DNA from 2 places in the Alteromonas sp. 5NS40-0096 genome. Region 1 is predicted to be linked to the other one. Evidence: predicted binding sites of a transcription regulator. Region 1 holds the regulator's gene; the other holds the start of a gene.
The links. The regulator NrdR, encoded in region 1, represses ribonucleotide reductase genes. The targets are predictions, from matches to a motif close to AAACACNANATNTNGTGTTT.

Region 1 (16,252 bases):
CACTCTCGCTTTTTTTTGCCTCTTTTAACTGAAAACCTTTTTATATTCTCGTGAAAAAACATCGAGTAATGACTTGTCATAGATAAAAAATACAATTCGTAGACTCGGGTATTTTGCACAAGTCTCTAACGCTATTCGCGCTGCTTTTTCATGGGGATAACCATAGGCACCACAAGACAGCGCCGGAAAAGCAATGGACTGGCATTGGTTTTTCAGTGCCAATTCACATGCACTACGATAAGCCGAATGCAACACAGCCTCTGGATTGTCTTCATTGCGATAAATTGGACCGACGCTATGAATCACAAACTTAGCGTTCAAGTTTCCTGCATCCGTAATCCGAGACTCGCCAAACGGGCAGCGGATACCATCGATACTTTTTACTTTCCTACATGCTTCTAGCAACTTGCTTCCGGCTGCTTTATGGATAGCACCGTCAACACCACCACCGCCCAACATTTTCGGATTGGCGGCATTCACAATACAATCTTCATTGGCTTTAGTGATGTCGCCAAAGATGACCTTAATATGCTTCATTCACCTTACCCTTTTGCGCTTAAATTTTGCCGCGCTGACCAGCCGCGCTTTTCCACTGAACGGATATTGTCTACCTTTTCAAGCTCTTCCAAATATGGCATCAAATACAGTAACTCTTCATCTCTTTGGTCACCGTAGAAAGATTTAACCGTTACTAAGTTCCCATAATTTCTGCGTAATTTCTTCGGCGTATTGTCCACCATAATGACAGATGCGAGGGGAAAGCCTTTTCGCTTCACTTTTTTGAGGTCTTTTATGTAGTCGTATTGCCAAGTCTCTGGGTCGAATTTAGTCGTACAACGGTGTCTTGACCACACAAATCGTGGAGACATACCGTCTCGAAAAACTCGGCTGACCACATGATTGGCATAGGTTTCGTTAGATGAAGTCCAAACCGCAACATCAAAATGTTGAAAGGCAAATTCTAGAAACAACTGAAGATAAGGTCTTAGATAAACAAAGTACTGACCCGCAATAAAATCATGCGTAAACTCCAAAGGAGTCTCGCTAGCATGAAGCAAGGTCTCATCGATATCCAAAATTAATAGTTTCTTTGCACTCTTGATACGTCATCCCCTTGTGTTGATTCAATCCATCGTTGCCGCACACTATAGCCGATTACTGCTACGCATAGCAGTAATAAACGCCATTTGGCCAGACGCCGTATTCGAAGCTGATATCGCTCTTTCGAGGCTACTATTTCGTTATGAAGTGTAACCCTGGTTTGATAAGGTAGCTCTCTCAAACCGATAACTTTCCTCACATCCAACCTATCCCATTACCGTTAATGGTACCGTGATATCATACGCTCATATCTTTGAATTAGGCGAAAGTGACTATCTGTTTCGCACACAAAAAAGGCCCCTTGAGGAGCCTTGCTGTCAAGAAGATGACCGTTTAAGAACCAAACAGTACAACTAGCACGGTAACAAGCGCCCCTACCCCTGCGATCTTAAGGCCATTTTTGTAGATCGGTAACTTGGGTAGAAACATCAAAAATGCCGAAACGACAAAGAATAATAATCCAACGCCAAAGAATATGTTCAACCAGAACAAAGGGCTGTTATTGGTTGCTTTGTGCAGTTTGACCATCTTTGACAATACTGGGTGATAGTCAGTAACCGTAATTATCGCCATTCCTGTCGATTTATCGTAGTTACCGCGATTAAAGGTAACATTCGTCGTCGTCTCAGACTCGATTTTCAGGCCTCGCATGCGAATTTTTTCCAGCGCACTCTCCGCCGTCAACGCGGGCGCGAGCTCGAGCTGTTTATGTTGTTCATACTTCATAAAATCAGTAGGGCGAAAAATAAGCAGTACACCACTTATGGCATAAACGGCCATAATTCCTGCGAGAAAAAAGCCCAGCCATCGATGGTACTTCCTAAAATCCATATGAAATTTGGCTGATGCCATTGCGTCTCCCCTCTATTTATATTCTACTTTTTATTGCTTGGCTGATAAGTCAGCCTACCAGGGTCGCAATGATAACGATTATCATTAAACTGTAAAGATGAAAAAGATAAGTGACAGCTTTCTATGTTAAATGGACTCAACCACATTACCTTGTCCACCTCGGACTTACACCGCTCGCTGCATTTTTACATCGATGTATTGGGCTTTACTGGCAAAGTAAAATGGCGGCAAGGCGCTTATTTGAGTTCAGGGGAATTGTGGCTGTGTTTATCGTTAAGCCCAACGTTAAGCCGTCAAACTGACGATTACACGCATATCGCATTCGATGTTTTACCCGAGCACTTTTTGTCGATGCGACAGCGTCTCGAACAATTTGGCGTCAAACGATGGAAAGAGAACCGCAGCGAAGGCCAGTCAATCTACATACTCGACCCAGATGGTCATAAGCTAGAAATTCATGTAGGGTCGTTACAATCTAGATTGGAGAGCTTAACAAGCGCACCATACGAGGGTTTGGTTTGGATGGACTAAACGAGTAAGGTGGTATTGACTAGGAACAAACCACCAGCAGCCATGATGCCCGCAATGATATCGTCCAACATAATACCAGTACCGCCGTGGACTCGCTGATCAATCACGTTGATTGGCCATGGTTTAAGGATATCGAAAAGACGGAACAAGACAAAACCAATCAAGAGTGTCTGCCACGTAATGGGGACCAGTAGGAACGTTATCATCATACCCGCAATTTCGTCCCAAACGATACTACCATGGTCATGTACACCCATATCTCGTGCCGTTCGACCACAGAAGTAGACACCGATAACGCAAGCCAAAAGCGTTACCAAGACGAACCCCACTGTCGGTAAATATTGCATACCAAACAGTAAAGGCAATGCCGCAAGGGAACCAAAGGTACCTGGCATTGCGGGAATCAATCCACTGCCAAAACCCAAGGCAAAAAAATGCGTTGGGTTGAGCATGGATACTTTCTCACGCAATGCCGGTTTCATTAAAAGGTATGCTCGTAGCCAATGCCGGATTCGACAGCGTATTTATCCTTGTAAAGCAAAGTGTCGATATTGCCTTTGTGACCATTCACTTGGCCAATACACGTTACTTGCACATTGGCGTTCGCGAGGGTGGTTTCAAGGTTGCCACGCTGTTCTTCATCGACGGTAAAAATGAGCTCATAATCATCACCTGCTGTCAGTGCATAATCGTAGGCCACTTTTGCATCAACTGTTTCAAACAGCGCATTGGAAATCGGCAAACGGTCAACGTGGATTGTCGCGCCGCACTCCGAGTCATCAAGAATGTGCTTTAGATCAGCGAGCAGACCATCTGATACATCGATGCAGGCATTGGCGATACGACGCAATGCCGTTCCCGCCATCACTCGAGGCGTCGGATACAAGTGACGATTGACCAAATACTCTTTGTTTTCCGTTGTCGCGTCCAAGGTATTTTTGAGGATATCTAGGCCAGCACCAGCGTCGCCCAATGACCCAGTGACATAGATCCAATCACCCGGCTTGGCGGCACTGCGTTTTAATTCACTACCCGGAGGCACAAAACCTTGGGCGGTGATCGTCATCGACATTGGCCCTTTGACCGTGTCGCCGCCAATTAATTGCACAGAGTAGTACTGCGTTAACTCATAAAGGCCAGACACAAACTCTTCTAGCCAAACATCATTAACACTCGGCATGGAGAGCGACAAACTAATCCAAGCGGGTTCGGCGCCCATGGCTGCCAAATCACTCAAGTTAACTGCTACTGCTTTGTAGGCAACCGATCTAGCCGGTGCATTTTCGAGAAAATGTACACCGCCGACTAATGTGTCAGTGGTGATGGCGAGCTGCTGATTTTCAGCTACCTTCGTGATGGCACAGTCATCACCAATGCCTACAACGACGTCTTTGCGTTGGTGGCCACCAGAAGCGAAATAGCGCCCTATTAAATCAAATTCTTTCACGGATTAAACCAGCGTTAGGAGAGTTACTTGAGAATAGACAACAACACGAACTTAACGTTCGTGTTGTCTGAGAGTTTTCACCGCTTTATCAAGCGCACCATTGACAAACTTATGGCTTTCTTCTGCACCAAAGTCTTTCGCAAGCTCAATGGCTTCATTGATGATCACGCGATACGGCACATCCATGCGCTCAGTCAACTCGAATGTCGCTAAGCGTAAAATAGCTTTCTCGATTGGATCTAGCTCTTCAGGCAAACGGCCAAGATACGGCTTGATTGTCTCATCAAGTTTCGACGCATTGTGTGCAACACCGCGCAATAATGCTTGAAAATAAGCCATATCTACTTTTTGCATATCGTTGCTGGTCGCTAATGCTAGCTCTACCTGATCGATAGCATTGTTACTCATTTGCCACGAGTATGCGCCTTGAAGCGCTAGCTCGCGAGCTTTGTGACGTGCAGACACTTTCACTCAATTCACCTATTAATTAAGCTCTTCTAGAGCAGCAACTACGTTAACCATCTCAAGCGCACCCAAAGCTGCTTCCGCACCCTTGTTGCCAGCTTTTGTGCCTGAACGTTCGATCGCTTGCTCAATAGAGTCTGTGGTAATCACACCAAATGATACAGGAATGCCAAAGTCTAAAGACACTTGCGCTAGTCCTTTGTTGCACTCACCCGCAACGAAGTCAAAATGCGGTGTGCCACCGCGAATGACGGCGCCTAACGCGATGATTGCATCAAATTTACCACTTTGCGCAAGTTTTTTGGCAGCTACAGGTAGCTCATATGCGCCCGGTACTCTCACTAGTGTAACGTCGTCGTCGCTGACTTCACCGTGACGCTCTAACGTGTCTAGTGCACCCTCTAGTAAGCTTTCAACGACAAAGCTGTTGAAGCGAGACACTACGATTGCAAACTTCTTTCCAGTCGCTCTGATATTACCTTCGATCACTTGCATGGTATTACCCCTAATAAAAAACGGCGCGCAGTATAGCACAACTGCGCAGAAACCCAATGTATTCGTTAATCGTGAATGTACTCTACCACTTCAAGGCCAAAACCTGACAGTGCGTGGTACTTCACTGGTTTACTCAATAATTTCATTTTCGTCACACCCATTGAGGCTAGGATTTGGCTACCCACCCCTACCGTGCGTGATGAGCCTTGCCAAGTGGCACCTTTTGGCTGTTCACCACTATCTTCTGCTGCAAAGCGTTTAACTTGATGCTCAATATTCTCTTCGTTGCCAAGTAACACCAATACACCACCTTCTGCATCTATGCGCTGCATCGCCTGTGGCAAAGTCATCGAGCGATTGATAGATCGAGTCGACCCCAACAAATCACTGAGAGTATTGTGCAAGTGGACACGAACCAAGGTTGGCTCTGTTTGAGACACCTCGCCTTTTTTCAGCGCGAAGTGCAGTTGGTTATCTATGACGTCTTTAAAAGTGTGCAGTTCGAACGTGCCGAATTCAGTGGGTAGTTCACACTGGGCCACTTTTTCGATCGTGGTTTCATTGAGGTTGCGGTACTCGATCATATCGGCGATTGTGCCAATCTTAATATCGTGTTTCTCAGCAAAGGCCTCGAGTTCAGGTCGACGCGCCATCGTACCGTCTTCATTGAGTATTTCCACAATAACTGCCGCTGGTTCACAACCCGCTAGACGCGCTAAATCAACTCCAGCTTCGGTATGGCCGGCTCTATTGAGCACCCCACCTTCTTTCGCAATCAACGGGAAAATATGACCCGGTTGCACTATGTCTGCCGCCTCGGCATCTTTGGCCACTGCAGCTAAGATTGTCGTTGCACGATCAGCCGCTGAAATCCCAGTCGTGACGCCTTCTGCGGCCTCTATTGACACTGTAAAATTGGTTGAGAACTGAGCGCCGTTGTTGTCAACCATTAACGGTAAGTTGAGACGTTTGCAACGCTCTTGAGTCATAGGAAGACAGACTAAACCCCGCGCATGTGTCACCATGAAATTAATGGCTTCAGGTGTCACGTGTTCCGCCGCCATAATGAGGTCCCCCTCATTTTCACGGTCTTCATCATCCATCAAAATAACCATTTTGCCTTGACGGATATCTTCAATAATTTCTTCAGTTTTATTTAATGCCATAATCTTTCGTATTCGTAGGGTAGAGTTATTTTTTTAAGAAACCATTTTCCGCTAAAAAGGCCATATCGATACCTTTTGACATGGGTTTTGCCGCATCGTCGCCCAACATAAGGCGCTCTAAATAACGGGCGATCACGTCGACTTCCAAATTCACTTTGGTACCCGCTTTGTACGTGCCCAGTACCGTTTCTTGTAGTGTATGTGGGATAATCCACAACATGAATTCGCTTCCATTGACGTCATTGACGGTTAAGCTTACACCGTCCACTGTAATGCTGCCTTTATGTGCGATGTACTTAGCCAATTCATCCGGCGCTTTGACCCAAATTTCAACGTAGTCTGTTTGGTTGACGATGCGAGAGATTTCTCCGACACCATCAACGTGACCTGAAACAATGTGGCCGCCTAATCTATCTGCGGCGCGCAGCGCTTTTTCTAAATTGACTTGGCTACCGACAGCGTAGTTTGCAAACCCTGTGTATCGTATCGTTTCTGCAGAAACGTCTGCACTGTAAAAACTATCATCATAGTCTACAACGGTTAAACACACACCGTTAGTTGCAATACTGTCGCCCATTTTCACATCGCTCATATCGAGCTTACCAGTCGCCACTGTTAAACGGATATCGTGGCCGCGGTTTTCCAGCTTAGTAATCGTTCCTAACGCTTCAATAATTCCAGTAAACATAGCATTCTCTTTACTTGTTTCGTTCAACGCGATACGTCAACTTGATGTCTTGTCCTAGGGTCTCTTGATTCACTAAAGACAAGTTAACCGCGTCCGACAATGAGGTAATATCGGGTAATTGCACAAGGGGCATGGCGTGGTGCCCGAGTATCTTTGGTGCGACATACACGATAAGTTGGTCGACTTCACCCGCTTCAAGCAGTGCTCCAGCCAACCCAGCGCCGCCTTCGACCCAAACATCATTGATGTCATTCGAGCCCAATTCAAGCATTAGCCTCGGTAAATCTACTTTGCCGTTGTCATTGCCAATAGTGAATTGAGATACACTTTGTGAAGGTATATGGGGACGACTTTTGGCATTTACCAGCCATATAGGGTGCCCATCCTGAAACATTTTTCTGTCGCTAGGCACAGCGTTTTCAGAATCGACAATAACGCGCAAGGGCTGGCGTACGTGCGCTAAAGGATAGTCGTCAAATTCAGCTTGCTCAGAGCGCACTAACAAACTTGGATCATCGGCAATCACGGTACCTGACCCCGTCAATACAGCACAGCTTTGTGCGCGATGACGTTGTACATCCTTTCTTGCTTCAGGCCCAGTTATCCATTGGCTTACCCCATTGGAAAGCGCCGTTTTGCCATCTAAACTGGCAGCCAGCTTTAACGTTACAAAAGGTTTTTGGCAAGCGACCCGCTTCAAGAAGCCTTGAATTAATTCTCGAGCTTGCGTTTCGCATACGCCTACGCGCACTTCGATACCGGCATTTTCAAGTTTGGCAATACCGCGTCCGCAAACTTGCTCAAAGGGATCTTTAATCGCGACCACAACCCGTGACAATGACGCAGCAATGAGAGCATCAGCACAGGGAGGCGTTCGCCCGTAATGACTACAGGGCTCGAGTGTAACATAGGCCGTGCCACCCGCAGCTTTATCACCCGCCATACGAAGTGCATGCACCTCGGCGTGGGGAGTACCCGCTTGAATATGGAACCCCTCACCTACCTTTTTAGCATTTTTATCTAAAATGACGCATCCTACTCTTGGATTAGGTGTAGTGGTATATCGGCCCTTTTTGGCAATAGCGAGTGCTTGTAGCATCCAAGTTTCATCTTGGCATAATTCGTCACTCATCATGTGAGGGTTATTTTCCATAGGATGGGTTAATCGCCGAGTTTCGCAATTTCTTCGCCAAACTCTCGGATATCTTCAAACGAACGATAAACGGATGCAAAACGCACATAAGCGACTTTGTCGAGTTCTTTCAGCGCATCCATTATCAAGTTACCTAATAGCTCGCTGCTGATTTCCCGTTCGCCCGTCGCTCGCAGTGCGGATTTCAGACCCAACACACATTTTTCGATTTGTTCGGTACTGACTGGACGTTTTTCAAGCGCTCGTTGCAGCCCTGCCCTCAACTTATCCTCATTAAAGGGTTCGCGAGAACCATCTCGCTTAATCACTCTGGGCATCACTAACTCTGCGCCTTCGAAGGTGGTAAACCTTTCGTGGCAAATCACACATTCGCGGCGACGACGAACTTGTTGTCCTTCAGCGACAAGACGAGAATCAATAACTTTGGTTTCTTGAGCAGAACAAAATGGGCAAAACATATATACCCTCTTAATTAAAGGGGCGGTGGACGCCGCCCCGGCAGGTATTTAAGCGTAGACAGGGAATTGAGCGCAAAGTGCAACCACTTCGCTTTGAACTCTCTCGACGACACTCTCATCACCCATGTTATCCAATACGTCGCAAATCCAAGATGCAACTTGCTTCGCTTCTTCCGTACCGAAACCACGGCGCGTAATTGCCGGGCTACCGATACGCAAACCACTGGTGACAAAGGGAGAGCGAGGATCGTTAGGAACCGAGTTTTTGTTTACCGTGATATTCGCACGACCCAGCGCAGCGTCTGCATCTTTACCTGTGATGTCTTTGTCGATCAAATCAAGTAAGAACAAGTGATTTTCTGTGCCGTTCGATACAATTTTGTAACCACGAGATTGCATGACTTCAACCATTGCCTTGGCGTTCACAACAACTTGTTGCTGATACGTTTTAAACTCTGGTTCAAGGGCTTCTTTGAATGCCACTGCTTTCGCTGCAATCACATGACACAAAGGTCCACCTTGATTACCAGGGAACACTGAGCTGTTGAGTTTCTTGTACAAATCTTCATCACCACACGCAGATAGAATCAATCCACCGCGAGGACCAGCAAGGGTTTTATGCGTTGTCGTCGTAACAACGTGTGCGTGAGGTAACGGGTTAGGATAAACGCCAGCGGCAACCAAGCCCGCAACATGAGCCATATCGACCAACAAGAAAGCACCGACTTTGTCAGCAATTTCACGGAATTTGGCCCAATCTACAACACCTGAATATGCAGAGAAACCTGCAATGATCATCTTAGGTTGATGTTCGTCTGCTAACGCCTCAACTTGCGCATAGTCAATTTCGCCAGTTTCTTGGTTCAAACCGTATTGAACGGCTTTGTATGTCTTACCAGAGAAATTTACGTGCGAACCATGAGTAAGGTGGCCGCCTTCTGATAGGCTCATACCAAGAACCGTATCTCCCGCTGCCAACATCGCCATAAAGGCTGCTGCATTGGCTTGTGAGCCAGAGTGAGGTTGTACATTGGCGTATTCTGCACCAAAAAGTTGTTTCGCTCTTTCAATCGCGAGATCTTCGGCGATATCAACATGCTCACAACCACCGTAGTAACGCTTACCCGGATAACCTTCAGCGTATTTATTGGTAAGTTGAGAACCCTGTGCTTCCATAACTCGTGGGCTGCAATAGTTTTCTGAAGCGATGAGCTCAATGTGATGCTCTTGGCGCTCCGTCTCTTTCGCCATTGCGGCGGCTAATTCTGGGTCAAAATCGGCAATAGTCATTTCGCGAGGTAACATGGGGGCTCCTTAACTGCGAGTTACAGATGGCATAAATCGAAGGCCTATTCTAGTCATTTTGGCCGTTATGTATACTGATTTGTGGCTGATTTATCACAATCGTTACTGGTACGCCCAGCAAACCGATTGTGATCATCGAAAATACCCGCTTATTTGGTTTGTTCTAGGGCTTTGACTCGTTGAATAACACTGTCGATACTGCGCAGGCGAGCTGCATTTTTCAACCAGTCTCGGTTCTTCATCGCTGGTTGCCCAGATGAATAAACGCCCGGCTCTGTAATATCGGCAATAACCATGGTGTAACCGGTAATTTGTACTTTGTCACAGATACTGATGTGACCATTTATTCCACACCCACCACCAATGACAACGTATTTACCGATATGGCAGCTACCAGCAATGCCCGTTGAACCACAAATACAGCTATGGTCATCAATGATGACATTGTGCGCTATCTGTACTTGATTATCGATAATGACATTTTTGCCAATAACGGTATCTTCGATTGCCCCCCGATCAATAGTTGTCGAAGCACCAATCTGCGTATCATCCCCCACTACAACACTTCCGGTCTGTGGGATAGGAATCCAAGTACCCGCATCATTGGCATAACCGAAACCGTCTGCACCTATCACACTCTGACTGTGTACTTTAACTCGATTACCTAATTTTACGTTGTGATATAGGGTCACGTTCGGGTTAATGACACACTTTTCCCCCAACGTCGTTTGATGCCCGATGTAAGAGTTGGCGCCGATTATCGAGTGATCACCAATAACAACTTCCGCTTCAACAACCACATTTGCCCCTAATGCAACGCCTGCACCTATTTTTGCCGACGGGTGAACGACTGCAGAAGGGTGAATATCGCTTGCCAATACAGGGGTGGTATCGAACAACTGGGCAATGCGTGCAAATGCGGCATGAGGATTTGCATGAACCAAAGCCGTTGCCTCATAGTCCGCGGCGGCTTTTTCATTAAGGATTACTGCAGCCGCCTTTGTCGTTTGCAATTGCCCTTTGTATTTAGGGTTGGTGAGAAATGATATGTCATTGCTAGCCGCATTCGACAACGTCCCCACCCCTTGGATAATTGTATTTTCATCACCTTTGGCTTCGCCACCGACATGGCTAGCAAGTTCAGCGAGTGAATATGACTTGTGTCCCATAGCCGTCAAATCCTCTGTATGTGTTTCATTGTTTAGGTTGATCCTACTGTATTTTGTAGACATCGTCCTGTCGCATATGGTGTTATCTTGGTGATTTTTCAATAAATGGCTAAATTTACAACAACTTCAAAAGATAACGCTGTGAATTGCGGTATGAGACTGGCATACCAATAGCAGATAAGTAAAATACGCCATTATTTATTCAAGGACATGTCATGTCACAATACGTATACACAATGCACCGGGTAGGTAAAATCGTTCCTCCCAATCGTCATATTTTAAAAGATATCTCTCTCAGCTTTTTTCCTGGCGCAAAAATAGGCGTGCTGGGCTTGAACGGCGCAGGTAAATCAACGCTGCTACGAATCATGGCTGGTGTTGATACTGAAATTGAAGGTGAAGCTCGTCCTCAGCCCGGCATTAAAATCGGCTACTTGCCCCAAGAGCCGAAACTGGATGAATCCAAAGACGTCCGCGGGAATATCGAAGAAGCCGTTGCCGATGTAGCGCATGCCATCACTCGTTTGGACGAAGTTTACGCCGCCTATGCGGAACCAGATGCAGACTTCGACGCATTGGCCAAAGAGCAAGGTGAGCTCGAAGCTATTATTCAAGCAAAAGATGGGCATAATCTCGAAAACGCATTAGAGCGTGCTGCCGATGCTTTGCGCCTGCCGCCTTGGGACGCTGATGTATCGAAGCTTTCCGGTGGTGAACGCAGACGTGTAGCGCTGTGCCGCTTACTACTTGAGAAGCCAGACATGCTGCTACTCGATGAACCAACCAACCACTTAGATGCTGAATCTGTGGCTTGGCTAGAGCGTTTCCTCCATGACTATGAGGGCACCGTCGTCGCGATTACCCACGATAGGTACTTCCTAGACAATGTGGCGGGGTGGATCTTAGAACTTGACCGCGGCCATGGTATACCGTGGGAAGGCAACTACTCTTCTTGGCTGGAACAAAAAGACAAACGTCTAGAGCAAGAAGAGAAAGCGGAAAACGCTCGTCAAAAATCCATCAAGCAAGAATTGGAATGGGTGCGAACCAATCCAAAAGGACGACAAGCGAAAAGTAAAGCGCGTATGGCACGTTTTGAAGAGTTGTCTACAGGCGACTATCAAAAGCGCAATGAAACCAACGAACTCTTTATCCCACCGGGTGAGCGCCTAGGTGATAAAGTGATTGAAGTGAGTGGGCTAAACAAGTCATATGGCGACCGCGTACTTATCGACAACCTAGAGTTTAAAGTGCCTAAGGGCGCGATCGTCGGTATTATTGGGCCCAATGGAGCAGGTAAATCTACCTTGTTCAGAATGCTGTCAGGTCAAGAGCAAGCCGATTCGGGTAACATTGATATCGGTGATACTGTTCAACTTGCCAGTGTGGAGCAGTTCCGTGATCACATGAATGAAAACAACACGGTTTGGAAGGAAATTTCCGATGATTCTGATGTGATTCGCATTGGCAACTTTGAAATTAATAGCCGAGCTTATTGTAGTCGATTCAACTTCAAAGGGACCGACCAACAGAAGTTTATCAAGGACTTATCAGGCGGTGAGCGCAACCGTGTACATCTCGCCAAACTGCTAAAAGCTGGCGGTAATGTATTACTTCTGGATGAGCCGACGAATGACCTCGACGTAGAGACATTACGGGCACTGGAAGAGGCGTTGCTCGAGTTCCCAGGCTGTGCCATGGTCATCTCGCACGATAGATGGTTCTTGGATAGGGTCGCTACTCACATCCTCGACTATCGCGATGAGGGCAAAATCAATTTTTATGAAGGCAACTACACAGACTATGAATCCTGGTTGAAAGACACCTTTGGTCATGATGTCGTTGAACCTCATAGATTAAAATACAAGAAGATTGCAAAGTAATCTATTGTCTTGAAAAGGCGCCACGCGGCGCCTTTTTTGTGCGCGTTAGCCTAACGAAAATGTCATCGACGTGGTGCCTATTCATAGACTACACTTAGACCAATCCAAACAGATAAATCATCCCTCGGCCTGAATAGTCGAGCTGGATGACTAAGCACTTTCATTAACCCCTTTTGTATTGACGGGAATGGAAGTGTGTATGGCTACAAAATCGTGCCTTGCTCTTAGGCCCTTTGCAGTATGCAAGTAGCCCAATTGCCCATTTGGGTTGGTATTGGCATTATTTTAATCAATCAACATGTAGAGAGCCGATGTCGGAACAAAGACAATTTTACCGAGTTGCCATTCATGGAAGTGGCAAACTGATTCAAGACAATCATGAGTGGAATGTAGATGTCGTCGATATTTCCCTGCAAGGGCTACGACTCAATGTCAATGTTGCTTCTCTTTCCGACGGCATTCCCAACAAACCAATGCGGGTTGTACTATCGTTGAATGAAGCCCTCCCCGAACTCAAAGCTTGGGTTCAAGTCACACATATGCTGCCAGCCACCGGTGACATGTCACCAGCTGTGTCGGTAGGTTGTAAGCTCACGGCTATTTCTGTTGACGATATCGCCATGCTGCGCCGCCTGATCATGCTGAATGCAGGCGACGACAACCTCAGTGATATAGAACTAGCCACATTGCTCGATGCGGTTTATGACAAGGCGTCAAGCGCCTCTGAAAGCTGAGCCACAGGAATCACGGTTAATCCCTCAATCGGGGCTTTAGGCGCATTAGCTTTGGGTACGATAGCTCGTTTGAAGCCGTGTTTCGCTGCCTCAATCAAACGTTCATTACCGTTTGGCACTGGACGAATTTCACCTGCAAGACCAACTTCACCGAATACGATTAGCTCCCTTGGTAGTGCTTGATTCTTGAAACTCGATACCATCGCAAGTAAAAGCGCCAAATCTGCGCTGGTCTCCGACACTTTTACGCCACCGACGACATTGACGAACACGTCTTGGTCACTCATTTGCAGATTACCATGACGGTGCATGACGGCAAGTAACATAGCCAATCGATTTTGTTCTAAACCAACAGCGATTCGCCTTGGGTTAGATAATTGTGAGTAATCGACTAGTGCTTGTATTTCAACCAGAAGTGGACGCGTCCCCTCCCATATCACCATCACACTGGAGCCAGGGGCCTGTTTTTCACCCCGACTTAGAAAAATTGCTGATGGGTTGTTTACCTCCTTCAGCCCCTTTTCCGTCATCGCAAAGACACCTAGCTCATTGACTGCACCAAAGCGATTTTTGTGGCTGCGCAAGGTGCGATATCTGCCGTCAGCATCCCCTTCCAACATCATTGAACAATCGATACAGTGTTCAAGTACTTTTGGTCCGGCGAGATTACCGTCTTTCGTGACGTGTCCAACGATAAACATCGCTATGTGATGTTGCTTGGCAAACCGAGTCAAATAGGCAGCACTTTCTCTAACTTGCGACACGCTACCGGGAGCAGATTGCACATCACTTACATGCATAACCTGAATGGAGTCTATCACCATAATTCTCGGATTGGCTGTTTTCGCCAAATCGCAAATAGTCTCAACATTGGTTTCCGCTAGCATTAGCAATTTGTCGTCAGGTAACCCCAATCGATTAGCCCTCATCGCAACCTGTTGAAGAGATTCTTCACCAGTTACATACAGGGCTGATTCATTACGAGCGAGGTGGCACATGACTTGAAGCAGTAAAGTACTCTTACCGGCACCAGGTGAACCACCAATCAGCATGGCACCACCGGGCACAATACCGCCACCTAAAACGCGGTCAAGTTCTTTAAAGCCCGAACTAAATCGAGGTAATGCCGCAAGGTCGATTTCTGACAATTTTTCAATTTTCGCCTGAGTTTGTCCTGCATACCCACTGGTCGATGCTCGGCTTTGCTTTGCCGAGCTGATGACAAATTCAGAGATGGTATTCCACGCTTTACATTCGGTACACTGGCCTTGCCAACGAGCAAACTCAGCGCCACACTCAGAGCAAACATAAGCGGTTTTACGTTTAGCCATAAATAAGGTATAACTTTGATAAGAATGGCGGTAGTTTAACACCGATATTCGGTTCAGTGCATACTGTCTGAATAGGCAAGCCATTTTTCATTCACACATAAAGGCAAGATTTGCCTACAATTTACTTTAGTTTAGGGACAAACTTGCCGATACGGGTTAGTCTACTTTTTCTATTGAGATTAGAACGCGATTCATGAGCCAAGATCTGCAGCAATATGCTCAAATCATTGAACAACTAAAGCCTATGGTGAAAGAGCCTGAATTCAATCAGGTGCTCAACCAAATGGCCAGTGAGTTGCCAAAAGAAAAGCGCTTTCTGCTAAAAATGGAACTCAAGCGCTTAGCGAAACCGTGCTTGAGAGCGATTGATTTGCGCGGTCAAGTCGACGGCGAGTGTCGCATTTATCAATATGCCGGCATCAGTCATTATCTCGATGATGTCGCAATAGAAGTCTTTGAAAATCAAGCCAGAATCTTTGGTGGCTACACCTTTGGTGTATATGAAAAAACCCTTCAAACTGAAAACAACTTCAAAGTTTTACGGGAAAAAGCGGAAAAACGCCAAGCTAAAGAAGAAAAGCGCGCAGAAGAAGATAAAGTCGGCACCGTGCTCAGTAAATACGATGTTCCTGTTGTCAATTTGCTGGAATACGCTCAGCGCTCTCAAGAGCGTATGAACTTTGCAAGTGCAATTGAGATATTCAGCGAAGATAACACCAGCACCCGTGGTACGAGTGTAGATATTTCGAAAGATGGCTTGAAAGTAAGAATCGGGGTTGAGCATATTTTCAAATCAGGAGAGCGCTTATCTCTCTATTTTCGTGGAATTGAGTCGGAATTTGCCCTCGATAAAAAGCAAGGGATTGTCTATCACATCGTCAAGATTGTTCGTGAGCGAGACTTTCAGTTTTTGATGCTGAAGCGGGCCCCCGACTTTCCCAATGCCGGATTTGACCAATTTTTAGAGAAGTTTATTCACGGTAATAAACGGCGTTATAAAGTCAATATGACTAACACCATTGACGCTATCATCAATAAGTCTTGCGAACAGTATTTCTCACCGCGGAGTCCAACGCTGCCTGTTTTTGTCGAGGTAGTGGACGGTATCCCTGCTCCCAGATACGCCATGCTCAATGAGGTGAATCGGGACATTATTTCCTACTGGAATGACGAGAATGATGAGTTAAAAATTGGTTTCATGCTCAACGAGAAGCGTCTTAAGTACCTCGTCAACAAAGCACTGCCAAATCGCGACATTTATGTATACGCCTTCAATCACATTCAAGACGGCAAGGTGTACTTTTATTCTGCGACTGCACAAGAGTTAGCAGAAAAAGCCCAGTTAAGAGACCTATATCTGTCTTTCGGTTCTCGTAAGGTGAGTTGGCGTGTATTCAAAATTAGCTTGAGCGATATGGATCCCAATCAAGCCCATGCGCCATTGTCTTTGCCGGACTCCGTTGGGACGAAAATT
Region 2 (16,252 bases), on a different contig from region 1:
TCACCTTGAATACTGCCTTTACCGATGCCAGTCACTCGCACAGTGCCACCTTTAACAGCGCCGGCGGCAAGGAAATACGACGCAGATGAGGCATCACCTTCTACCATGAATCGCCCGGGTGACTGATATACCTGCCCGCCAGTGACTTCGAAAGACGAGTAATCATTATTTGTCACTTGGATGCCGAATTTCGACATTGTGTCCAAGGTAATGTCGATATACGGTTTAGACACAAGCTCGCCTTTAATACGTATAACAGAATCGCCAACGAACAAAGGCGCAGCCATCAATAGTGCAGTTAAAAACTGACTAGAAACGCTACCGTCAACTTCAATTTCGCCACCGACAAGGGATTTACCTTGAATACTTAGAGGCGGATAACCTTCATTTTTTAAATAGGTGATATCCGCGCCAGCTTGTCTCAATGAATCGACTTGATCACCAATGGGCCGCTCTTCCATTCGAGGTTCGCCGGTCAAAGTAACAGACACATCTGATGCAGCTAATACGGCACACAATGGACGCATTGCTGTACCCGCATTACCCAAGAACAGCTCGATATCGCCTTGTGCTTTAAACGCGCCTCCACAACCGACAACACGACATTCAGTTTTATCTTCAGAAAGACTCACTGAAACACCGAGCTGCCCTAGCGCTTTGAGCATGTGGCGAATATCGTCACTGTCGAGTAAATTGGTTAAAACCGTTTCGCCTTCTGCTAACGCAGCCAGCAATAATGCGCGGTTCGATAAACTCTTCGAACCCGGTACATTGACGACACCATCAACGTTGTGAATAGGTGAAAGTGTTAATTGTTCAACTGTCATTTATCCATTTACCCTTTCGAATTCCTGCATGAAAGATACTAGGGTTTGCACACCCTCAAGCTCCATAGCATTGTAGATACTCGCTCGCATGCCACCGACACTGCGGTGACCCTTGAGCGCCAACAAACCCGCCTGTTCGGCTTGTGATAAGAACAAACCATCTAGTTCAGGGTTAGCAAGCTGAAAAGGTACGTTCATCTTTGAACGATTCTCTGGATGTATACTGTTGTTATAAAATGAAGAGGCGTCGATCGCTGCATAAAGCGTTTGCGCTTTTTCTGCATTGCGCTTTGCCATCCCTTCAGTACCGCCATTGGCTTTCAACCATTTAAACACCAATCCTGCGAGATACCATGAGTATGTCGGTGGTGTGTTATACATTGAGTCAGCATTCGCGGCCTTGGCGTAGTCAAAAATAGAAGGCGTAACCGATTGCGCTTTGCCAATCAGGTCGTCCCTAACAATCACGACTGCAAGACCACTTGGCCCGATGTTCTTCTGTGCTCCCGCATAAATGACACCATGGGCAGCAACGTCGAGAGGTTGAGATAAAATAGTTGACGACATATCCGACACCAAAGGTACCGAGCCAGCTTCTGGAAGCCAGTCAAAGGCCACGCCATCGACGGTTTCATTGGGACAAAAATGCAAATAAGCTGCGGTTTGGTCTACATCGGCCTCAGTGACTTTAGGAACGTAACGCAGCCCCTCTTTTAACGTCGACTCGCCAATCACTTTCGCTTGATTGTATTTATTTGCTTCCGCTACCGCGCCTTTCGACCAAGACCCCGTTACCAAGTGCAATGATGTATCGGTTGGCTGAGACAGATTAAGGGGAACGGAGGCGAATTGCCCACGACCACCACCCTGCAAAAACAAGACTTTATAGTTATCAGGTACAGCCAGTAAGTCTCGCAAATCTTGCTCGGCTTCCGCCGCCACGGCGATGAAGTCTTTACCTCGGTGGCTAACTTCCATGATAGAGTTACCTGTACCATGCCAGTCAACAAATTCACCTTGTGCTTGTTGCATGACTTCAGCGGGTAGCATCGCAGGACCTGCGCTAAAGTTGAAATTTTTTTCCATGAATTTTTCGACACTGTTAGTAAAACAAGCGGCATATAGCCGCTTGTTTAATGACTTAAACTAGATGAAGGCCACCGGAGCAGCCCTCAGCTTACTCTTCTGTCGTCGTTTCGTTATCGTTGTTGTCCACTGAATTGTCTTCAGTGGCTTCTGCAGTAACGGTGTTTTCCCCGTTTTCTTCTGCTTCATCTTCTATAAATTCATCGGTTTCGACTTCTTCAATTTTCTGAAGACCAACAACGTGTTCGTCTTCAGCCGTTCGAATCAGTCTGACACCTTGGGTATTTCGGCCAACGGTAGAGACTTCGTTGACTCGCGTACGCACTAGAGTGCCTTGGTCACTGATGAGCATGATTTCGTGCTCTTCGTCAACTTGTACTGCACCAACGACTTTACCGTTTCGGTCAGATACCTTGATCGACACGACACCTTGCGTTGCCCTGCTCTTCGCTGGATATTCGCTTATTGGTGTGCGCTTACCGAAACCGTTTTCGGTCGCAGTCAGGATAGCACCATCACCTTTCGGCACGATGAGAGAGACAACTTTTTGCCCGTCCTGAAGCTTAATACCACGTACACCCGTCGCAGTCCGCCCCATCGCACGAAGTGCATAAAGCTCTTCACCGGTTTCAGGATCGCGCTTAACTTCACCCGTTTCAGCGTCTTTTTGCTTCTCATTAAAGCGAACAACTTTACCCGCATCTGAGAACAACATGATGTCATCGTTACCATCAGTGATGTCAACACCGATAAGCTCGTCGCCATCATTTAAGTTGAGTGCAATAATACCGCTAGAACGAGGACGTGAGTATGAACTTAGATCGGTCTTTTTCACCACACCGTTTGCCGTAGCCATCAGCACATATTTGCCTTCTTCGAATTCTTTAATTGGAAGAATAGCGGTGATGCGCTCATCTTGCTCAAGTGGCAAAATATTCACTATTGGGCGGCCTCGCGCATTGCGGCTCGCCAATGGTAACTGATAAACCTTGAGCCAATACAATCGGCCTCGGGTTGAGAAACACAAGATATGATCATGAGTATTAGCAACTAACAGCTTTTCAATGAAATCTTCTTCTTTCATTTTGGTAGCTGATTTACCTTTACCGCCACGACGCTGTGCTTCGTATTCACTTAGCTTCTGATATTTGACGTAACCTTCACGAGACAAGGTTACAACAACGTCTTCTTGTTCGATCAAATCTTCAATATCTATATCGTGGCTTGCCGCCGTAATTTCAGTACGGCGCTCGTCGCCGAATTCATCACGCACAGCTTCCAGCTCTTCACGGATAACTTCCATCAAGCGCTCGGCGCTAGCCAGAATGTGAAGCAGCTCGGCGATGATGTCTAGCAATTGCTTATATTCGTCTAGAATTTTTTCGTGTTCTAGACCAGTAAGCTTGTGCAGACGAAGGTCTAGAATCGCTTGAGCTTGTTGTTCGGTCAGATAGTACTTACCGTCGCGGATCCCAAACTCAGGCTCTAGCCAATCAGGACGTGCTGCATCGTCACCGGCACGTTCAAGCATGTCTGATACATCACCAAGATTCCAACCTTGAGCGACAAGCGCCTGTTTCGCTTCCGCTGGACTAGGAGACGCTTTAATCAACTCGATAATCGGGTCGATATTCGCCAGAGCAATTGCCAAGCCTTCAAGAATGTGAGCGCGGTCTCTAGCTTTACGCAATTCAAAGACAGTACGTCTGGTGACCACTTCGCGGCGGTGCAGTACAAAGGCTTCTAGTGCCTCTTTAAGATTAAAAATCTTTGGCTGGCCATTATCTAGCGCAACCATATTGATTCCGAATACCGTCTGCAATTGGGTATTGGCATACAAATGGTTCAGTAACACTTCACCTGACTCGTTGCGCTTCACTTCAATAACGATGCGCATACCGTCTTTATCAGATTCATCCCGCAACGCAGAAACGCCTTCAATGCGTTTTTCTTTTACCAGTTCAGCGATCTTTTCAATCAGACGCGCTTTGTTAACTTGGTATGGGATTTCGTGAACGATAATCGTTTCTTTGCCATTTTTGTCCGTTTCGATTTCCGCTTTCGCGCGCAGGTATATTTTGCCTCGGCCTGTGCGGTAAGCTTCTTCGATACCTTTGCGGCCACTAATCAATGCGGCGGTCGGGAAGTCGGGACCGGGAATGTATTCCATCAGCTCATCAATCGCCATATCAGGGTTGTTGATAAGCGCAATACAACCGTTGATAACTTCTGTTAGGTTGTGCGGAGGAATATTTGTTGCCATACCAACGGCGATACCGGAAGAACCATTTACAAGAAGGTTTGGCACCTTGGTAGGCAATACCTCTGGGATCTGCTCTTGGTTATCGTAGTTAGGTACGAAATTAACGGTTTCTTTGTCAAGGTCTGCCAATAACTCATGGGCAATCTTGGCCATTCTAATTTCGGTGTAACGCATTGCCGCCGCTGAGTCACCGTCAATCGAACCAAAGTTACCTTGGCCATCAACAAGCATGTAGCGAAGAGAAAACGGCTGTGCCATACGAACGATAGTGTCGTATACCGCTGAGTCACCGTGCGGGTGATATTTACCAATAACGTCACCGACTACACGAGCCGACTTTTTGTATGGTTTATTGAAGTCGTTTTTAAGTTCGTTCATGGCGAACAGAACGCGGCGGTGAACCGGTTTTAAGCCATCACGTACATCGGGCAAGGCGCGCCCAACAATAACGCTCATCGCATAATCGAGGTAAGACGTTTTGAGTTCTTCCTCTATATTAACGGGGAGTATTTCGTTAGCGTTATCAGTCATAAACTGGTTAGTCCCTTTATCTTGGTTTATTGCGCGAAGAACAGAGATGGATTACATTCTGCGCCCTCACACTCTTTATATGGGTCGTTGTGTAACACTTGATACTACCACCAGTATTACAAATAATGTAGCGCTTAATGCGATTATCGGCCGCGGATCTCGACAAGCGGCGAAAAAACGCGCAACCAGTCATCAAATTTCGCTTTTGCCGTGCCAATAAGTGTCAATCTGAGTTAACCTTTCCTTCTTTATATAAGAACGTGAACAATAAATGTAGCGCCCATGGAAACTAGCACTCAAAACGTAGACCACAATGAAATCAACAAATTCGCTGAATTAGCGAACCGCTGGTGGGATATGGAAGGGGAATTCAAACCACTTCATGCCATCAACCCACTAAGACTTGATTTTATACAACAACACACAGGTGGCTTACATGGGTTAACTGCAATAGATGTGGGCTGTGGTGGTGGCATTCTGGCCGAAGCTATGGCGAAGATGGGGGCTGATGTCACCGGTATTGATATGGCAGAAGCTTCGCTGGAAGTGGCAAAGCTGCATGGGTTAGAGTCCGGCATTCAAGTGAATTATGAGCAAACGACTGCGGAAGCCTACGCGCAAAGCCACGAAGGTAAATTTGATGTCGTCACGTGCATGGAGATGTTAGAGCATGTGCCTGATCCAGCTTCCGTCGTCGCTGCGTGTGCGAAGCTCGTAAAACCGGGTGGGCATGTGTTCTTTTCCACTTTGAACCGCAATATCAAGTCTTATCTGTTTGCCATAGTGGGTGCAGAGTACATCATGAATCTCGTTCCCAAAGGCACACACCAACACGAACGTTTTATTAAGCCCGCCGAACTGATCGATATGGCAGATCGCGCCGATCTACTAACCAGGCATGCGACTGGCTTGCACATGCATCCTTTGAATCAAACCTTCTATTTATCTGACTCGAATATCGATGTGAACTATTTGTTACATTGCGAGCCCGCACTGTAACAAACACAACATCTAGTGTTGCCTTATCAAAATAGACACTAGATGTTTCCCCTTAACCATTTTTCGTTAGAAAGACAAGCAAAATAATTTTTTGTTTTTTTATTGCATTAAAACTACTTGCATTCGCTAAAAATGGCGAAATTTGATTGCTGTTAGGTGAGTCAGTACTAACCTATTTTTTAACCGCCCCAGATCGATGGTTTTAGCACCAGATATTGGGTTGCAATATGATCAAAACCTCACTATCTTGTGTCTTATCCGACGCATTTCTGTCAACGATCTGTCATAAAAACGCAACAACATTAGATCGCGATCGTGCGTTTGGATATTTGCACACACACAAGTGCTTAAAATAGATAGCAAAACAAAAAAATGGGTAACAAACCCACGCTTCAAGCGCTAACAGACAACATGGTCAGTATCAATGAATAATAATCTATACGTCACCAAGCGTAATGGTGAAAAAGAATCCATCGATCTGGATAAAATTCACAAGGTCGTAGAATGGGCCGCCAAAGGATTGAATAACGTATCGGTTTCACAGGTTGAAATCAAAGCTCAGATCCAGTTTTACGACGGTATCAAAACTGAAGACATCCACGAGACATTGATCAAATCTGCGTCAGATCTCATTTCAACGGACGCACCAGATTACCAATACCTAGCCGCTCGCTTAGCCATTTTCCACCTTCGCAAAAAAGCGTATGGCCAGTTTGAGCCACCAGCTCTATTTGATCACGTTAAGAAAATGGTCGAAATGGCCAAGTACGATGAACACTTACTCGCCGATTACACGCAGGCTGAATTTGCGGAAATGGACGAGTATATTGACCATTGGCGCGACATGAACTTTAGCTATGCAGCGGTTAAGCAGCTAGAAGGAAAATACCTAGTCCAGAATCGCGTAACGGGTGAAATCTACGAAAGTGCCCAGTTCTTGTATATTTTGGTTGCGGCGTGTCTGTTCGCTAAGTACCCAAAAGCCGAGCGACTGAATTACATTAAGCGCTTTTACGACGCGGCTTCGACTTTTAAGCTATCTCTACCTACCCCAATCATGGCAGGTGTACGTACGCCAACTCGTCAGTTCAGCTCATGTGTCCTGATTGAGACTGGTGATAGCCTTGATTCTATCAATGCTACTGCAAGCGCCATTGTAAAATACGTTAGCCAACGCGCAGGTATTGGTGTAAACGCAGGCCGTATCCGTGCGCTTGGTAGCCCCATTCGCGGTGGTGAAGCATTCCACACGGGTTGTATTCCGTTTTATAAATACTTCCAGACAGCGGTTAAGAGCTGTTCGCAAGGTGGTGTTCGCGGCGGTGCAGCTACCCTCTTCTACCCGCTATGGCATATGGAAGTCGAGTCATTACTAGTACTCAAGAACAACCGTGGTGTTGAAGAAAACCGTGTGCGTCACCTCGATTATGGTGTGCAATTTAACAAGCTCATGTATCAGCGCATGATGAAAGACGATTACATCACATTGTTCAGCCCGTCTGACTGCCCAGGACTGTACGATGCTTTCTTCGCTGACCAAGACAAGTTTGAAGCCTTGTATGTGAAATACGAGCAAGATGAAAGCATTCGCAAGAAACGCATCAAAGCGATGGAACTGTTCAGCTTGTTCATGCAGGAACGCGCTAGCACAGGTCGCATTTATCTCCAAAATGTCGACCACTGTAATACGCATAGCCCGTTCAACCCTGAAGTGGCACCGGTTCGTCAAAGCAACTTATGCTTAGAAATTGCCCTGCCAACCAAGCCATTGCAACACGTTAATGACGAGAATGGTGAGATTGCATTATGTACATTGTCAGCATTTAACTTAGGCGCCATCGAGTCTTTAGACGATTTCGAAGAGCTAGCGGATCTTGCCGTACGAGCCCTCGATAGCCTATTGGATTATCAAGATTATCCGGTGCCAGCGGCGTACCACGCGACCATGAATCGTCGTACGCTAGGTGTTGGTGTTATTAACTTTGCTTACTACCTCGCCAAAAATGGTGTGAAGTATTCCGACTTCAGTGCAAATGGGCTTATCCACCGCACATTTGAAGCGATGCAATACTACTTGCTGAAGGCGTCGAACAACTTGGCGAAGGAGAAAGGGGCATGTCCTAAGTTTGATGAGACAACCTATTCTCAGGGCGTATTACCGATTGATTCGTACAAAAAAGATTTGGACAAAGTTTGCAATGAGCCTCTGCATTACGATTGGGAAGGCTTGAGAAAGGACATATTAGAGCACGGTTTGCGTAACTCTACGCTGTCTGCCTTGATGCCTTCAGAAACCTCATCGCAAATCTCAAATGCAACAAATGGTATTGAACCACCACGTGGCCATATCAGTATTAAATCGAGTAAAGATGGCGTTCTGAAACAAGTCGTTCCAGATTACGAAAACTTAAAAGACAAATACGAGTTGTTGTGGGATATTCCGTCAAATGACGGCTACCTGCAGCTAGTGGGTATTATGCAAAAGTTTGTGGACCAAACTATTTCGGCAAACACTAGTTACGACCCAAGCAAGTATGAAAACAACAAGGTTCCAATGAAGTTGTTGTTAAAAGACTTGCTGACAACGTACAAACTCGGTGTCAAAACGCTTTATTATCACAACACGCGTGATGGTGCAGCTGATGCCTCTTCACTTGAAGTAAAACAACAAGCACAACAACCTCAAGCGCAAGAGGTTGTGATTGAAGAAGATGATGGTTGTGAAGGCGGTGCATGCAAAATTTAGCATGCACCCCAAATTGAGAAACGCAGCAAGAACTCCTATAACAAGCGATTCGTTTTAAAGTGGTCAGTCGATGAGATACACAACATTTAACCAAAAAAGCATTAATCCTTTGGCCGAGCCAATGTTCTTCGGTAATCCGGTCAACGTTGCTAGGTACGATCAGCAAAAGCACTCAATTTTTGAGAAGTTAATCGAAAAGCAAATCAGTTTCTTCTGGCGACCAGAGGAAGTTGACGTATCGAAAGATCGCGTAGACTTTCAAGGTTTGACTGAGTCAGAGAAGCATATATTTATCTCTAACCTTAAGTATCAAACTCTGTTGGATTCGGTACAAGGCCGTAGCCCGAATATCGCGCTGCTACCTATTGTATCACTGCCCGAGCTTGAAACTTGGATTGAGACTTGGTCGTTCTTCGAAACGATTCACTCTCGTTCTTACACGCATATTTTGCGAAACCTGTTTAGCGATCCGAGCGATATATTTGAAGATATCGTTGTTAACGACGAAATCAAACGCCGTGCAACGGACATCTCTCAGTATTACGATGACCTTATTCTTGCAACGCAGTTGTGGCAAACACGTGGGGAAGGCACGCACGAAGTTGATGGCCAACCCTACTTGGTAACAAAACGCGAACTGAAGAAGAAATTGTATTTGTGCATGAATTCAGTCAACGCACTTGAAGCGATCCGATTCTACGTGTCTTTCGCATGTACCTTTGCTTTTGCAGAACGCGAGTTGATGGAAGGCAATTCGAAAATCATTCGATTGATTGCACGTGACGAAAATCTTCACTTAACCTCTACTCAACACATCCTCAATATTTGGGCCAAGGGCAAAGATGACCCAGAAATGGCAGAAATAGCAGAAGAGTGTAAAGAAGAAGCGTTGGCAATCTTCATGAAGGCGGTAGAGCAAGAAAAAGAATGGGCAGATTACCTGTTCCAGAACGGTTCAATGATCGGTCTTAACCGCGACATCCTTTGCCAATACGTTGAATATATCGCAAATCAACGCATGGCAGCTATCGGTTTGGGTCAGCCTTTCGATATTAGTAGTAATCCCCTTCCTTGGATGAATAACTACTTAAATTCAGACAATGTACAAGTTGCACCACAAGAGTCAGAAATCAGCTCTTATCTCGTTGGGCAAATTGATGCAGCTGTCAGTGAAGAAGATTTCGCAGACTTCGAACTCTAAACACCCCATTCATGAGCAAATCAGATGATGCTTTCCACATCGATATTATTGATGTGGGAAGCATAGATGCTACTCAAAACAAAACATTGCTCGAGAGCCTGGAGGATAATGGTATACACATCCACTATCACTGCAGAGAAGGGTTTTGTGGCGCCTGTCGTTCTACCCTCGTAGAGGGGGAAGTAGAATACACCACAGATCCCCTAGCCTACTTTGATGATGACGAAGTCCTCCCTTGCTGCTGCGTCCCCTCTTCAAATATCAAGATTAAAGTACAACAGTAATCCGCTACTGAATGTCACCACCTACTGGAAGTCCACTTGGAACGGTGTCGGGAATGTGCCGATAAAACCCAGTGCTATCAAGCGTGTTTAAAAACCTCTCAATATCGCCAAAATCTCCCTCACCAAGGGTAACCTGTAGGTCACCGCGGTCCTCATAAGCGGCAATTGCATCGCGTAGCGACAAACGAGAACCATCATGCATAAAAGGCGCTGTTATCGCTAAATTACGCATCGTTGGTGTTCGGACAACTTGCTCCCCTACAACTCTTTCACCCTCGTGAATTTGATTGTCCGCTAACATAGGGCCTGAATGACACCGTGCACATCCCCCGTCGATGAATTTGTTCAAGCCAATAATTTCAGCTTCTGTTAACGCCGACGTGTTACCACTTAAAAACGCATCAAAACGAGTTTGGTTTGAGACGACTTGACGTTCAAAGGTGGCAATCGCTTTTACCAGGTTTTCGATAGTAACTGGGTCGCTTCCCCCAAACGCGTCGGTAAATCGTTGCACATACTCGGGATTCGACTTCAACCTTGTCAGCACCTCCTCTACAATCTGTGACTCGCTCACATTAAAACCACGCATTTCGATATCGCTCAATATCGGCTGAAGTGCTTGAGCCTCTAGCGTGTTGGCTCTTAAATCCCAAAAATAGCCACCAGATTCAAAATCCTCTGTTACTGTATTCACTGTCAACCCCGCAAACGCCACATTCAAAATCGTCGGTGAATGCATGTCGGTTAGTTGATTTCCAAATCGGTTCGGCCCTAACCCAATACCATCAGAACCAATTGATGTTTGACGCCCGTCAGCCCAGCCAAAGTCTGGATGGTGACATGTTGCACAAGCGACATTCTGATCGCCCGAAAGAATCGGGTCCCAGAATAACAACTCACCCAGTTCCGATTTTGCCACTGAGAAAGGATTACTCTCAGGGTAAATCGACTCACTTGGCAAAGGGGTAAATGTACTCGAATAATCTCTCAACACAGGATCTGCTGGAATACCGTCGTCATTACACCCACTTAACAGCGACACCAATGTCACACCAATATATAAGCTTCGCATTACCATTCCTCAAGAAACAACGAGCAGATAGCGTCTCACATAGGGTGTCCCAAAAATGTCAGGCAACACTGTGTCGTCGACGTAGTCTTGTTATACGTCTTGTGTTGAGCAGTTATGTATAATGTTTTTGCGGATTTGTATATTCAAAACCCAATAGATGTCACGCATACTAGTGCTCGTTAAACTTTGCGGTTCAGGTTTGTTCACTACGGCTGATGCACAGAGTACGAGGAAAACAAAAATGATAGCTAAACATCACTTTGACAACTTGCACGACTACCATACGTTCTTGGGTTTAGGTGCGCCGGAACACCCACAGTTTTCTATTACTGTCCTAAAAGCCAATGTCGCTGGTGACAGTCTTGCATGTTTAAATGGCAATATGGAAATTAGCAGTGATTTTTACGCGATTAGCTTAAAGCATATACTGAGCGGTGAAATTCATTACGGTAGAACCAAGTATGATTTCCGCTCGGGTAGTCTCATTTGCACCTCCCCCCGACAAACCGTGCTTTTAAACGGTATTGAAGCAAAAGCCGATGCGATTTTAATACTGATTCATGAGGATTTTATTCGCAATACGGCAATTCAGTCTACCCTTGAAAATGCGAGTTATTTCTCCTATGCCATACACGAAGCATTGCACCTTTCACCTAAAGAAGAAATGGTTGTGAGGCAAGTCTTCGATACCTTAATGATGGAGTATCAACAACATCACGATGCCTTTAGTAAGGATATTATGGTTTCACAGCTCAATACGCTGCTGACATACGCTGAACGCTTTTATCGCAGGCAATTTCAGCAAAGAATGGAGACAGGCGAAACCACACTTCGAGAACGCTTTTTATCCCAGCTAAAAAGCATATCCAATGATCACATTCCCACTGTCGAGTACGTAGCCAAAACGCTCAATGTTACACCGCGCTACTTGAGTGATGGTTTGAAAATTGAAACAGGCAAAACCGCATTGGAAAACATCCATGAATTCCAAATTGAACGCGCCAAAAATCTATTGCTTGGCTCAGACGATTCCGTCGCGACCATTGCTTACGCGTTGGGTTTCGAGTACCCGCAATACTTCTCTAGACTGTTTAAAAATAAAGTCGGTATGACTCCGACCCAATACCGCAATCACTGATTATAAGGTGATTTATTAGAGGTTGACGTCTCACTGACGGACACTTGGCGGCGAACTGTCGTGGTGGTAAATCGAGAATTAAGTCAGCGTTAGTGCACCAGAAATACCGGAGACAAAACGATGCCAGTCACTCCAGAAAAGATTGTATACATGCGTAAGCACCGAGGATGGTCGCAGGAAAAACTCTCTGCGATGAGTGGTGTGAGCGAACGTACAATTCAACGAGTAGAAAAAGGCGGGAACTGCTCTCTTGACACTCAACTTGCCCTTGCTAGCGCTTTCGATGTACCTCCCGCTGACATTGCAAGCCAACCACTAGATGAGAATCAAGATGTCAAGATGCACAACGATTGGACAGGTGCAGTAGTCCTGTTTCTCTTTGCATTGGCTTTTGTGTGCATTGTGTTGTTTACGGGCACGAATGGAATGTGGGAATTAATTAGCTTTTTCACGGTTATGGGGTTAACGGTTGCCCTATCATTAGTATCAAATGGCATTAGGGAGACTTATCGTCTATTTGATAAAACGTCTTGGATTGTCCGTTACCCTGTGTACGCTAACAATTTACCCACATTAATTCGCCAAGCTCATACTTTGATCAAACACGCTTACACGGTGGGCACAATTGCAATGTTCTTCAGTGCGATCACTTTGTTAGTCCATGCTCGTGACATGAGTGAGGACACGGCTTGGTTTATCACGGTTACTGCCAAACCACTCTTGTATGCAGTATGCTTTGTCGAGTTATGGTTCCGCCCATTTAGACGTAAAATGGAGCGAATGTTACGAATACAATCGGCGAATCAAAGCGTGTAAAAGCCAAACCGAGACAATCAATGCAAACGCAGAGGCGGCATCACTGAGACGAACTAGGTTTCATTTTTAACACGAGAAAAATACCACCAAGTACGGCGGTACTCGATATGACAAGGTCAAAAGTAATTGATTCATCGAGAAATAGCACGCCACCAAGCACTGCAATGACTGGCACACTGAGCTGCAATGTCGCTGCAACATTAACACTAAGCTTAGGTAATACCGTATACCAAATTGCGTACCCGATACCCGATGTTATGATTCCGGAGGCGATAGCCAAGTAGATACCCACGGCTTTTGCATTTACACCCTGATGAGAGAACCATAGAGCAAAAGCAAGCATCGCAAATGGAGTACTCCATACAAAATTCTGGCTAGTTTCCAGAATGGGATCTCGCGCCCCTTTGCCAATGAGCGTGTAAGCCGCCCACGCCACTGCTGCAATTATCATAGAAAAGACAGAGGAGAATGTAATCGGCATTTGCGCTGATTGAGAATGAGGATATAGCAACCATGTAACTCCGAATACGGCGATCCCAAATCCCCCCCACTGCCATAAGTTGAACCTTTCTTTGTTGAGCATCGCCCAGCTCAACATACTAATTTGGACGAAACCGAACAACAGTAACGCACCTAATCCAGCGGGTAATGACACATAAGCCAATGAAAACCCAAACGCATAAATAAACAAAGAAAATGCGCCGGCTAGTGTTTTCGTTGTCGGTTTTGACCAAGTGCTTTGCCCTTTCATCACTATTAGAGCACTTAGAAAGAGCGCTCCGCTGATGAGCCGTATCAAGCTGAAACTCACGGGGTCAATAGATTCGTCTGCAAGAGCAAGCCGACAAAGAATGGAATTCCCGGCAAATGCGATTAATGAGAGTAAAATGAGGGACTGCTGGTACAAACTCAAAAGACAACCTATTGTGTAAAATTGGGCACTTGAATAGACACGTTACATAGCGTGTTTTCTTTCAATAAAACAAGTAATTTGCTCGAGCATAGAATGGCATTCACTTATTGCTTGCGGAAATGCTCACCAACTTCCATACCCCAGAATGCTTTGACCATACTTGGGTGCCTCCACCACTGAAATTGACAAGCTCACCCGAACGCAATGTCACCGTTTGCTCATACTCATTAACAAGTATCGCAGTATTGCTGTCTATTACTGAAACCTTCACGTTGGTGAAGTCGAGCCAATTGACACGCTCTATGGCATTGAACCCTGAATTGACAAGCTCCCGAAGCGCACCGGCATTGTTAAAATTAGTGCCATCACTGTTTAGGCCAATAAACTTTTCTTCGTCAATGAGCTCAAAATACGCCTCGATATCTCGTCGTTTGGATGCAACAACCAGTTGTTCAAATGCTGCGACAACTTCAAGTTCTGTCTGAGGTATATCAGAAGCCTCTGAACTTTTACCGACGAGAATTAACGCCAACACCATCCACATTTTGAGTTCGACTTTCACACTACATTTCCTTTTCAATATTTGTCACTAATTGACGAATACGGCTCATCTCGGCAATACAGCCGCTCTGTTCAAAATGCGGGGACAGAGCGTTCATAAAGCCATGCAAATACGGGACTTGAGACACTGTGACATTATTCAATTTGCGCAAACATTCAATTACATCTTGAACATCAAAATGCACCTCATATTTAGGAAAAACAAAATCCACTGGTACACAAGGCCTTAATTCAAGAGCATTGCGAATTTGCGAACCATAGTACCCTATACCCGCGACTATCCATTGTGGGTGTTGTGCACTCAGGTGCCACAGGGCGGAGGCGCCAACGCTGAAACCAACGATAAAAGCGGCTTTACCGCTGTTCTCAAGAAACGACTGAACTTTGGCTGCATAATCTATGACGTTGGTCTGCTGGCTAAAATACGTATAAGCCTTGGTTTCATCCGTAAATACCACTTCGTCACTATCATACGGCCCAATGACAATGGCGTCTTTGTGAATAGACTGAGCAAGGCGCCTAAACGCCTCGGTCAAGCCATAAATATCGGAAAGCACGATTACCAAGTTGCTACCGTTATGTTCAATTGCAAGCTCCTTTACAGCAACACTACAGCCTTTTTAAAGCTTTAGCTTATCATTCAATAGCGCACCATCTTACCGTTTAAAAATCCGATATACACGAATCCGGCGTGTATTTTTTAATAAGCGCCCGCGCTATAAATCAATTCATAGCTGTGGCTATAGATTTCTAAAATGTTGCCAAAAGGGTCTTCCATATAAATCATGCGGTAAGGCTTCTCTCCCGGATAGTAGTACCGAGGTTTTTCCATTCTTTTTTTACCGCCATGAGCGACAATTTTTTCTGCTAGCCCTTCTACATCTGGATCCTGAACACAGAAATGAAAAATACCAGTTTTCCAATACTCAAAGTTATCTTCAGGGTTTTCTTGATTCTTGAACTCAAAAAGCTCAACACCAATTCGGTCACCAGTTGATAAATGGGCAATTTTAAATTTTTCCCACCCCGCCCCAAACACGTCAGTACACATTTCACCAATGGCACTGTCATCTTCTTCAATCAATGTTGGCTCCATTATCAAATACCAACCTAGAACCTGAGTGTAAAACGCCACAGCCTTTTCTAGATCAGGCACTGATATCCCGATGTGAGAAAAGGTTCTTGGGTAAACGTTATTCATAATTCGCTCCGTAGTGCAGTTGAAATAATAGATTACAAGCTCAAACACATAACGTAAAATTATCTATAATTATTAAAATGAGTATAAATCGTTATGATTAATCCCGTTTTTTTGAAAACGTTTTGTACACTAGTAGAGACAAATCACTTCACTCAAACAGCTGAAAAACTGCACATGACGCAATCAGGTGTCAGCCAACATATAAAGAAATTGGAGCAGCATCTCGCACTACCACTACTCGAACGACACGGTAAACAATTTACACTTACCCATGCGGGACGACAGTTGTATCAGTCGTCTTTGGCGATTCTTGCCTCACTCGAAAAAATCGAACTTGAAGTAAAAAATGACGATCCATTTACCGGTTTGGTCAGTCTTGTTTTGCCTGGGAGCGTTGGCTTAACAATTTACCCCGCTCTCCTTTCGATTCAAACTCAACACAAAGGGTTCGTTGTCGATTGCCGGTTTACGTCAAATCAGGGAGTGGAACAAGCGGTAATCAACGCAAAAGCGGATTTCGGTTTTACCACTGCGCAACCTCTGGCACCAGAAGTGATATACGAGACAGTCGCTACTGCGCCGCTTTGCTTGGTCACTCCTGATTTCGTAGAACA

Region 2: a site for NrdR is predicted at 5,910-5,929, ahead of nrdA (class 1a ribonucleoside-diphosphate reductase subunit alpha). Genes of this name have one in related genera too.

The regions. Positions count from the first base shown of each region.
Region 1 covers NZ_BAAJLQ010000008.1:106,600-122,851, reverse strand. Annotated here, with positions in the region: gene AC27G9_RS19410 (macro domain-containing protein) at 25-537, opposite strand; gene AC27G9_RS19405 (NIF family HAD-type phosphatase) at 543-1,076, opposite strand; gene AC27G9_RS19400 (hypothetical protein) at 1,435-1,953, opposite strand; gene fos (fosfomycin resistance glutathione transferase) at 2,077-2,484, shown strand; gene AC27G9_RS19390 (phosphatidylglycerophosphatase A family protein) at 2,481-2,966, opposite strand; gene thiL (thiamine-phosphate kinase) at 2,966-3,931, opposite strand; gene nusB (transcription antitermination factor NusB) at 3,983-4,402, opposite strand; gene ribH (6,7-dimethyl-8-ribityllumazine synthase) at 4,415-4,891, opposite strand; gene ribBA (bifunctional 3,4-dihydroxy-2-butanone-4-phosphate synthase/GTP cyclohydrolase II) at 4,957-6,057, opposite strand; gene AC27G9_RS19365 (riboflavin synthase) at 6,083-6,745, opposite strand; gene ribD (bifunctional diaminohydroxyphosphoribosylaminopyrimidine deaminase/5-amino-6-(5-phosphoribosylamino)uracil reductase RibD) at 6,756-7,898, opposite strand; gene nrdR (transcriptional regulator NrdR) at 7,907-8,356, opposite strand; gene glyA (serine hydroxymethyltransferase) at 8,405-9,661, opposite strand; gene lpxD (UDP-3-O-(3-hydroxymyristoyl)glucosamine N-acyltransferase) at 9,811-10,830, opposite strand; gene ettA (energy-dependent translational throttle protein EttA) at 11,046-12,713, shown strand; gene AC27G9_RS19335 (PilZ domain-containing protein) at 13,025-13,447, shown strand; gene radA (DNA repair protein RadA) at 13,414-14,778, opposite strand; gene AC27G9_RS19325 (PilZ domain-containing protein) at 14,972-16,252, shown strand, end outside.
Region 2 covers NZ_BAAJLQ010000001.1:762,526-778,777, forward strand. Annotated here, with positions in the region: gene aroA (3-phosphoshikimate 1-carboxyvinyltransferase) at 1-827, opposite strand, end outside; gene serC (3-phosphoserine/phosphohydroxythreonine transaminase) at 828-1,913, opposite strand; gene gyrA (DNA topoisomerase (ATP-hydrolyzing) subunit A) at 2,005-4,707, opposite strand; gene ubiG (bifunctional 2-polyprenyl-6-hydroxyphenol methylase/3-demethylubiquinol 3-O-methyltransferase UbiG) at 4,990-5,706, shown strand; gene nrdA (class 1a ribonucleoside-diphosphate reductase subunit alpha) at 6,131-8,452, shown strand; gene nrdB (class Ia ribonucleoside-diphosphate reductase subunit beta) at 8,523-9,653, shown strand; gene yfaE (class I ribonucleotide reductase maintenance protein YfaE) at 9,665-9,937, shown strand; gene AC27G9_RS03545 (cytochrome-c peroxidase) at 9,942-11,009, opposite strand; gene AC27G9_RS03550 (helix-turn-helix domain-containing protein) at 11,251-12,147, shown strand; gene AC27G9_RS03555 (helix-turn-helix domain-containing protein) at 12,268-12,963, shown strand; gene AC27G9_RS03560 (DMT family transporter) at 13,004-13,876, opposite strand; gene AC27G9_RS03565 (YybH family protein) at 13,977-14,438, opposite strand; gene AC27G9_RS03570 (hypothetical protein) at 14,440-14,994, opposite strand; gene AC27G9_RS03575 (lactoylglutathione lyase family protein) at 15,138-15,638, opposite strand; gene AC27G9_RS03580 (LysR family transcriptional regulator) at 15,732-16,252, shown strand, end outside.